3 regions of the Paenibacillus sp. FSL L8-0641 genome follow, and region 3 is predicted to be linked to each of the others. Evidence: riboswitches for the same ligand, from Rfam matches in the RefSeq annotation. Region 3 holds a riboswitch; each other region holds the start of a gene.
What was found. Region 3 has a riboswitch for cobalamin ahead of MKY16_RS07040 (ABC transporter substrate-binding protein). Riboswitches for the same ligand answer to the same signal wherever they lie in the genome.
Positions count from the first base shown of each region.

Region 1: it holds a riboswitch for cobalamin, as region 3 does, so the genes downstream of both, cobJ (precorrin-3B C(17)-methyltransferase) here and MKY16_RS07040 (ABC transporter substrate-binding protein) in region 3, are expected to answer to the same signal.
Region 2: it holds a riboswitch for cobalamin, as region 3 does, so the genes downstream of both, MKY16_RS24315 (ABC transporter substrate-binding protein) here and MKY16_RS07040 (ABC transporter substrate-binding protein) in region 3, are expected to answer to the same signal.

Region 1 is NZ_JBBOUW010000001.1:5,144,580-5,147,861, forward strand. Features, by position in the region: gene MKY16_RS23215 (sirohydrochlorin chelatase) at 1-126, opposite strand, end outside; gene cobJ (precorrin-3B C(17)-methyltransferase) at 219-2,015, opposite strand; cobalamin riboswitch at 2,327-2,512, opposite strand; gene MKY16_RS23225 (LOG family protein) at 2,570-3,124, opposite strand.
Region 2 is NZ_JBBOUW010000001.1:5,384,345-5,387,626, forward strand. Features, by position in the region: gene MKY16_RS24315 (ABC transporter substrate-binding protein) at 1-1,219, opposite strand, end outside; cobalamin riboswitch at 1,437-1,634, opposite strand; gene MKY16_RS24320 (nucleobase:cation symporter-2 family protein) at 2,392-3,282, opposite strand, start outside.
Region 3 is NZ_JBBOUW010000001.1:1,575,507-1,578,788, forward strand. Features, by position in the region: gene cbiB (adenosylcobinamide-phosphate synthase CbiB) at 1-461, shown strand, start outside; gene MKY16_RS07035 (histidine phosphatase family protein) at 511-1,263, shown strand; cobalamin riboswitch at 1,386-1,577, shown strand; gene MKY16_RS07040 (ABC transporter substrate-binding protein) at 1,785-2,792, shown strand; gene MKY16_RS07045 (FecCD family ABC transporter permease) at 2,789-3,282, shown strand, end outside.

The DNA of each region.
Region 1 (3,282 bases), 3.6 Mb from region 3:
CTCCAAGAAACAGGTTTCCACGCACATATCCGGTACCCGATCTGCCACTGCCTGTGCAAATTCCAGCAGTTCCTGGTTCCCCTCCGGGTCCCGACTTCCATGTCCAACCAACAATATTGCATCCACTGCTGTTGTTTCCTCCTCTTTAATAGGGATAGCCTGCATGACGCCCTATTTTATATATATGCTTGTATCCCGTTCATCAGGCCTTCAGTCCATTAATCACCACAAACCGCATTCACTTCTACCGTTACTGGTGCATCTTCATGCCGGAACCCCGCAACGACACCTACACGCTTAAAAAATTTATGAAAGCGCTCATTCGGATGTCCTTTTTCCTTATATTCAGCGATGACATGCTCCACGATGTCCGTAATCTGATCACCCGGAATTCCTTCCGCTACAGGCTGAGCGGCATGAGCATTGCGGCCGAATTTTTTGCCACCGAGGAAGAGATCGTACCCACCCTTGCGATAGACGATTCCGATATCCTCCAGTACGGCTCCATAGCAGGCCATACCGCATCCGTTCAAAGCAATGCTCGTTTCCTTGGGTGCCTGTAATCCGCCAAGTACAACCTGTAAATGCTCAGCCACAGGCACAGCGTCATCCTTCTCCATATTGCAGAAGTCGCACGCCTTTACCTTAAACACATCGCCAATCGGCATGACAATGAATCGTTCATCCCGCAGCCGCCCGACCAGTTCCTCGGGGTCTGCACACGGCACGCGCAGCACGATCTGATGATCCGGCGTGTATTCCAGCTCGCCATCATCACCCGCTACCTCGGCGAGCAGCGCCATCTGACGAGCGGTGAACTTCTTGTTTCCCACACCCGGGGAAACGCCCACCTCAAATAGCGCAGGCTTGCCAAAGCCGCCTGTCGCCATCCCGGCCGCGGCCCCTGCTCCGGCCACCGCTGACGTTCCGGCGGTGCTCTTGGCGGCAGGCGCTTGCCCGCTCCAGCGAGCGTTGGCTTCGCCAGGCAGCTTACCGCCGATAGCGAGGCGGCTTAGCGCCTCTGCCGCCAGCGATGCCGGGGCTACGCCGGTTTGCACAGCAGTCGTTGCCTGCACGGCAGCCATCGCTTGCGGGCGTGCCTGCGTGGCAACCGCAGCGCCGCTCGCGGAGGGTCCAGCGGGCGTAGTGGGGGCTGCGCCTGCCTGCGGTGTATCCTCTTGCGCGCCCAGCGACCACGGCTCCGCTTCCGTGCGGAGCCGCTGATGTGGCTTGAGCGCCTGCTCGGTCGCATCCAGCGTGTATTTGCGCTGATATCCGCGCGGAGTCACGATCAAACCGTCATACACCGTCGTCGAGGAATTGCCGATGATTACAGTCGTCAGCATCCCGATGTCATGGTTCAGCATATCTTCCAGCGTCGTTACAATAACTTGCTGACGTTCACGATAAGCGCTCTTCACTAGCCCAACCGGAGTTTGCGGATCGCGGTAACGAAGCAAAATGGACTGCGTCTCCACAATCTGGCGGGTACGCCGACCACTGCGCGGGTTGTATAATGCAATCACAAAATCAGCCGAAGCCGCAGCTTCTACACGCTTTACGATCGTTTCCCACGGGGTCAGATGATCACTCAGACTAATCGTGCACGCATCATGCATCACTGGCGCCCCCAACAGTGAAGCACAGGACTGAATAGCCGAGATCCCCGGTACGACTTCTACCTCAACCCCGCCCTCGCGTCGCCAGCCTTTTTGCATCAGCACTTCGTACACCAGCCCTGCCATACCATAGACTCCTGCATCTCCACTGGAAATGACAGCTACCTTCTTGCCCATCTCTGCTTGGCGAACCGCCTCCTGCGCACGGCTCACTTCCTCTGTCATCCCTGTGCGTACAATCTCCTGTCCGTTCAACAACGGACGGATCAAATCAACGTAGGTATTGTAGCCGATAATGACCTCACTTTCGGCCAGCGCATCCAGCGCCCGTTTTGTGATATGTTCCATATCTCCTGGTCCAAATCCAATCACCAGCAATTTTCCTAATGGGCTCATCGTGCTCCTCCTATTCATCCTTTTCAGGGCAGCTATGCTATCTATTCCAATGATTTTTGGACATCCTGTAACTCAAAAAAGCCCCATCCTACCCGGATGGGGTTTCTATGTACGTATCTCTCATCAGACGAACAAACAGCGTAAGAAGACACGATTTGTCTTCCTCCAGCCTGCCGTTGTTTTCCATCTGTCTGTTTACGCTTCAAACGCTGCTGCACGTTCATATCCACGCAAACCTCTAGCCAACATGGAAAAAGCAACGTGTGCCTGATTTCCTGATTTCGTACACCCATCCTCTCCGCGAAGGTTAACGGTGCATACAGATCAAGGTAGGTCTCCTGGCTTGGCATCAACGGATTCTTTCGTCTTCCCCGTTTTTCACGAGTGACCAATTAAAAAAATCCTCTTCCTTACAGTGGCGGGACCGCTCGGGATTTGCACCCGATTCCCTGTTACCCTTTGCTCAACCGCAAAGGCACCTTGTCTGTCCGCTATTTGATTATGGGTCTTATCATAACCTTGCCTCAATCAGTTGTGCAAGCACGAAAAACGCTTTATTTTAAGTTCTCTGCTTTCTTTTTTAACATATGTAGCAATTCGTCCGGGTCCGCAGAGATACTCAGTAGCGCTGGATGATCAGCTCCGGTAAACCCTTCCTGAACGCTATGACGTACCATTTCTATCAACGGGTCAAAATATCCATTTACATTCAGCAGCCCAATAGGCTTGCGATGAATGCCAATTTGCGCCCAGCACAATACCTCGAACAGCTCCTCAAAGGTTCCCAAACCACCCGGAAGGGCAATAAAAGCATCGGCCATCTCGCTCATTGCCGCTTTACGCTCATGCATGCTTGCTACCTCAATAAACTCGGTAACTCCCCGATGTACGATCTCTGCATCGAATAACAGGGTGGGCATAATACCGGTGACCTGACCGTCACCCGCCAGCAGTCCATCCGCCACCTCTCCCATCAACCCCCTGCTAGAGCCACCATAGATCAGACGGATATGATGGCGAGCCATGGCTTCCCCCAGCTTGCCTGCCGCCTCAACATATACCGATGAATGTCCAGGTCTGGACCCGGCAAATACGCAAATAGAATTCATTAACGTCTCAGCTCCTGTCCTCAAGTATCATGCATCGAAACTTATTCATTATATTAGACAAATATTTTCGCTATAACAAAAAACTTTATCGATGCATGTCCAACAAAAAAAGATAAAGACCTCGTAGGCCCTTATCTTTATTTTACTCTGGATTAGTA
Region 2 (3,282 bases), 3.8 Mb from region 3:
TTTCCACCTTGCGAATCTTGACCTGGATTCCCTCTTTCAGCAATTGGCTTTGGATGACCTCAGCCATAACAGAGAGCTCCGGACGCTGAGGGAAAGTCAGCAGCGTAACCTCGAACGGCTTGCCTTGCTTAGTCCATGTCCCTTGGGCGTCCTTCTGCCAGCCATCCTTCGTCAACAGTTGCTCTGCCGTTCCGTCCAGCGCTTTACGCTCAACTTTACCGAAGGGAAGAATGCTCGGGAACGGGCTGCTTGCCTCCGTACCGAAGTCCCTCATGACGGCGCTCACAATCGATGCGCGTGGAATCAGGCTGTCCACCACCTTACGGTTCGCCACATCCTTGAATACTGGCGATTCCATATTGTACACGATCATATGGGTGCGCAAGGACGGAGCTGACAGCACTTGCAGCTTGCCGTTCTTTTTCAGTACCTCTGCGTTATCAACCGGAATATCCGTCGCTACGTCCACCTCGCCGGATTGCAGCGCCATCAGGCGCGAATTCCCGTCCGTAATGAACTTCATCGTCGCTTCAGCCAGTCGTGCCTTCTCGCCCCAATATCCGTCATAACGCTCCACGACCAACGATTGGTCCTTGTTGAACGCTTTGATTTTAAAGGCGCCTGTCATCGCTGGGTAACTCTGTTCATCTTTCATCGATGCCACATCCAGTACAATCGTCGATGGATCAGCTAGATTAGACACCAACGCCGCATTCGGCTGGTTTGTCGTGATCTTCAAGGCCAGCGGGCCGCTTACATCAATGGACTTCACATTCAGTAAATCCTTCGCCAGATGGCTTTTCTCAATAGAGCGTAACAAAGACGCTTTTACACTTGCTGCACCCATACTTTTTCCATTATGAAAAGTGACTTTATCCTGCAAGCTGAACGTCCAAACTGTAGGGCTATCCTGCTTCCACTCCTTTGCCAGCCAAGCCACAGGCTCCAGCTTTTCATTCAAACGTACCAGTGTCTCACCTGCACCGGATCGCATCACATCCCAGCTATTATCTCCATGCGGGTCAACGCCTGACGGTTTCCATGTATACGCCATTACCAGCTTTTTATCTGTCGCTGTTTGTTGTGCTGACGCGTTTTCACCCTTGCCGGAGCTATCCGACGTCCTATTGCTGGCACATCCCGAAAGAGCCATAACTGCCAGCAGCAGCATCACTCCTGTACATATCAACCATGAACGCCTACTACGACTGCTTATCATTCGATGAATCCCCCTCTATCTTGTAAAATCGCATAAACCTAACGCAAAACGCGAAAAAAGCATTCCAGACCACTTAATTAGCAGTCAGAAATGCCTTCAATATAAAATGTCAGAACTCACCTCGAAGCCAACTCCAAAAACATAGAAGGGATCAGATCGGTTTCAGACATTCCGTATGCAGCACGCCTAACCACCTCCCCAGCATCCCGTGGGTCTGACAGTGATGTCAAAACAGGCAGGTCTCCTGACTCCAGGCGTATCTTTCAGGCCTTCCCGGTTCTTCACAATTCCAGTGGCTGTTCTGAAAGCTCCAGCAGTATCCTGCTGATGCCTGTATACAGTGGCGGGCCCGTGTCGGAATCAACCGAACTTCCCTTTTAAGTGAACATGCTCAACAACTATGTACATCGTCTCTACGAAACCCCATACATAGAGTTGTCCGGCTCACACCTGTTTTCTTCCTTTATTTCTTTTCATTACGATCTTATTTTGTTGTCACAGGCTTGTCAATAAAGGCTGCACAATAATTTAAATTTGAACGATAAGGTAGAAACAAGACATAACCTCCAATTGCGTGCACGCAATTGAAGTGTTAAAATTAGGTATAGAGTAAACCACCGTGTCCGTATACTAAAAAGAGTCTTCGCCGCGCCAACGGCAAAGACTCTTAGGACTTGAAAGGCTGTGGATCACCACCACGGCGCGCTGCATAACTAAATGTCAATGCAAACGAAACCCACCGTTAGGGGCCAACCTAATTACGCGGTGGGTTTTCGCTTGTTCCGAAATTTTCGACGTAGCCAGCGATAAAGTTTACGAATACTAAACGCCAGGCTTAGTAACGTAACCATCCAACGCAACACATCGTAGCACGACACAAGGTTGACCATCGGCTTCACCCCCTTTCGGGAAGCTGCACCGTGGTCCGAAAACATCCACCACTATTCAAAATCCATAAGGTAAATTATACCATGATATCGCCCGCTGCTCTAGCAAATTCTTCTAGTAAGTAAACTGGAAAACGCACCAAATTAGAGCTACCCATTTCATTCCGCAGTTTATCTATATATCCCCAGACAGCAAGGGGATCTACTATCTGGATAACCCCATGCCAAACAGCCGGAAAAGAGGCATACGTCCTCTCTCCGGCTATCTTTATTTATTTCTAATCATCAAACCTCCTGTGGAACCTCCTGAACCGTCACGCTTTTGACCGATTCCCCTTGTTTTCTCGTCAAAACGATGTTCAAGACAATCGCTGTAATCGAGCCCGAAACAATACCATTTTGCAACAACATTTTGGCAAAGCTCGGCAGCTGGTCGAACATTTGTGGCAGAACGGCAGAACCTAGGCCCACAGCAATACTGCATGCTGCGATCAGCAGATTGCTTTCCTTTCGCAGATCCACTTCTGACAAAATAGACATGCCTGATGCAGCGACCGAGCCAAACATGACGATCATCGCCCCGCCCAGCACAGCGTTAGGAATCACTGTCGTTAAAGCAGCCAGCTTAGGCAGCAAACCGAGAACAACCATGATACCGCCCGCAGCAAAAATAACGTTCCGTGATTTGACGCGTGTGAGCGAGATCAGACCCACATTTTGCGAGAAGGCTGTATAAGGAAACGCGTTAAAAATACCCCCAAGCATAATCGCAAGTCCTTCCGAACGGAGTCCATTGACGATCTGCTTTTGCTCTACCTTTTGATCAATCGCCTTGCCTACTGCCAGATAAACACCCGTAGACTCGACCATGCTGACAATATTGACGATAATCATCGTACAAACTGCCATAATGCTAAACTCTGGCTTACCAAAATAAAATGGCTGCGCAACACTCACCCATGACGCATCTGCCACGGGAGCAAAATGCACCATTCCCATCGCATAAGCAACCACCGTGCCTGCAAACAGACCGATGAGCACGGAAATCGAGCGCATAAAGCCCTTTGCCAACCGATTCACAAGCAGAATAACCAATAATGTAACCAGCGCCAGCAGCAAATTACGCGGCTGTCCAAAATCCGCGCTGCCCTGGCCCCCTGCTACATTGTTCATCGC
Region 3 (3,282 bases):
TGGCGCTGGCTTATCGTGCTGTGAATACGCTCGATTCCATGGTTGGCTACAAAAATGAAAAGTATCTGCATTTAGGCTGGGCTTCAGCACGTCTAGATGATGTGGCTAACTACATTCCAGCACGCCTGACAGCGGCAATGCTTGTGATAGCGGCGTGGATGTACAAACGAGATGCTGCAAGAAGCTGGCGCACAGTCAAGCGAGACGCTCGTCTGCACCCAAGTCCGAACAGTGGCTTCCCGGAATCGGCTGTTGCTGGTGCATTGGGGATTCGTCTTGGAGGATATAATGTGTATCATGGCGTGCGCTCCTTTCGTGCATACATGGGGGATTGGATACGACCGCTAGAGTCGAAAGATATACGGCATACGATCCAGCTGATGTTCGCCGTGTCCAGTATGTTTGTAGGATTGTGTTTGTTAGGAGCCGCAGGTTGTTTTGCCTTGGGATGGGTGCGGTGAGGGTGAGGAGTGACACACTGAATAATGATCGAGCAGGAAGTGACATTTCTTGAAACAAGATATAGCAGCAAAAAGGACAGTAGAATACGCACAAAGACCGAACTCACAGGAGGATAAGGTGCCGTATGATGCTAAAGAAGATCTGCATTGGGATATGGAGCTCGTGTTAGTTCGTCACGGCACAACCTTATGGAACAAGGAACGTCGATATCTGGGACACTCCGACTTAGGTTTGCTACCGGGGGCAGAGCAGGAATTAAAGCCTTTGCAGGAAAAATTGCAAGGTCAGTCCTTTGCTCGAATCTATTGCAGCGACTTAATGCGATGTCGCCAGACCTTGCAGATCATTGTGCCGGAATCAGAGTTGACGTCTGGGCGTTCCCTATCTACTATGCCTCCTATGATGGAACCATGTCTGCGAGAGCTTCATTTTGGCGAGTGGGATGGAAAAACGTATGACATGCTCAAGGATGTGTCGTTGTATCGGGCTTGGATTGATGAGCCGCAACGGATCACCCCACCTGGTGGAGAGTCTTGGACAGATTTTGTAAATCGTCTGCGCAAATTTCTTGACTCTCTGTATGAATGGCGTGTTGCTATGGAAGTTCAACCCATGGATTTGACTGCTACGTCGCCCTCTGTTTTGGTCGTTACGCATGGTGGCGTAATTCGTCAGCTAGCTTGCATGCTGATACCGGGCCATGATTTTTGGAGTCTGAATCCGAAGCCGGGAGAAGCATTAAGGATTCAATTGAGGCTGGCAGGACCGCACAATTACATAGCGGAAATGCTTCCTCATTAGGTTAGACACCAGCGGATAAAGAGGCTGTTTGGGTTGTAAGCCGCCTCATTTTAACCTATAATCATCAAGTAAAAGAACGGCTTGACTACCACTACATCAAATATCCAGCAGACGAGGTCGGCGCAGCGTGATGAAACTATGGTTTCCCTCCCTGCGCTGTTAAAAGGGAAGTCGGTGTGAATCCGGCGCGGTCCCGCCACTGTAAATGGAAACATGCCCGTTAGTCCTCTTTATATGTTACTAAGCATATGAAAGAATTTCAGGACATGTATTTTACCATAAGTCAGGATACCTGCCCGTCCGCCTGTCACCATAATCCTTCGAGGAAAGGATGACGTGTTCGCAGTGACTGTCCATGCGGAAAGAAGCTGCCGCCTGCGCACGATCTGCGCTAACGTGACCCCTGTGTCCTGATATGAGGATGCGGGGGTTTTTGATAGGAAAAGAAGGCTAGATTTAGAAGATATCTGATGATGTTCAAGTAACGCTCTTAACGATTTATTTATGAAGGGGTGCAAATCATGGCAGGAAAAAAAATAAAGGTGTGGACAACAGGTCTATTGGCTCTGATTTTGGCAGTTGTGCTGAGTGCATGTGGCGCTAATGGAAAAAATGCAGAAAATAAAGAGGGTCAGGCTTCTTCACAGCAGCCGGGACAGGCAGTAAACGCACAAGAGCCTCCGGGCAAAACGGTTTACCCGCTCACAGTTAAAGATGCAACAGGACAGGAATTTACATTCAAAAAAGCGCCGGATAAAATCGTTTCCGTCTCCCCGGCAGAAACCGAGGCGTTGTTCGCCATTGGGCTGGATAAGGAAATTGTCGGCGTCTCCGACTACTCTGATTACCCGGAAGCAGCTACGAAAAAGCCTAAAGTGGGCGGTATTATGAAACCGAACGAAGAGGCGATCATTGCTGCGAACCCGGAAGTCGTTTTTGCAGGGATATCACTTAGTGAACAGGCTACGACCAAGCTGCGCGACATGGGAATTATGATTTTTAAAACGGAACCGAAGACAGTGGAAGATGTCATGGCTAACATCGAATTGTATGGGAAAATCACCGATCATCAGAGAGAAGCAAGAGCGGTGACTGACAAGATGAGAGCAGATGTAGCAGAAGTAAAAGAAGGAATTAAAAATATCGGTAAAGGGCAGAAGCTGCGGGTATACGTCGAGTTTTCACCAGGCTGGACAGTGGGTAAAGGCGAGTTTATGGACGAGCTGATTACGTTGGCGGGCGGCGAAAATGTAGGTGCCACGCAGAAGGGGTGGTACCAAATCAGTGAGGAAAATATTATTGCTGCGAACCCTGACGTGATTTTGTACAGCAAAAGTGTCAAGGACGACAAAACGGGCCAGACGCTCGGTGATATCATTAAAGCTCGCAGTGGATGGGATCAAATATCGGCTGTTCGCCACAACCGGGTATTTGCCGTGGATGATAATTTGATCAGTCGTCCGGGTCCACGCGTAACGGAAGGTCTCAAGGAAGTGGCCAAGGGCGTGTATCCTGAAATTTTCAAATGAACCGTAAACTGATCGGCTTTGGAGGGACAGGTCTTGTCCTGCTGTTGCTGACGCTGCTGCTCTGTCTTGGCATCGGCTCGGCCAAGCTTCCGGTCAGCCAAATCACGGGCATTCTGGTTAACCACCTACCGTGGTTAGGCGATACGTTTACACCGGATTGGAATACATCCTCGGAGCAGATTATTTTGAAGGTCAGATTGCCACGAGTGTTACTGGGAATGTTGGTAGGAGCAGCGCTGGCGCTGGCGGGAGCCGGATTTCAGGGTGTGCTGCGTAATCCTTTGGCTGATCCGTATACACTGGGGGTATCCTCGGGGGCTTCGGTAGGAGCGGCAGTACTGATTTATTGGGGCCTTCAATTTTCATTTGTTGGCATATGGACGCTGCCGCTAGTGGCATTTACGACCGGAATGCTTACGCTGTGGATGGTGCTGACGTTGGCACGGGAAGGTGGGAAAATTCCGACACAAAGTCTCATTTTGTCGGGTGT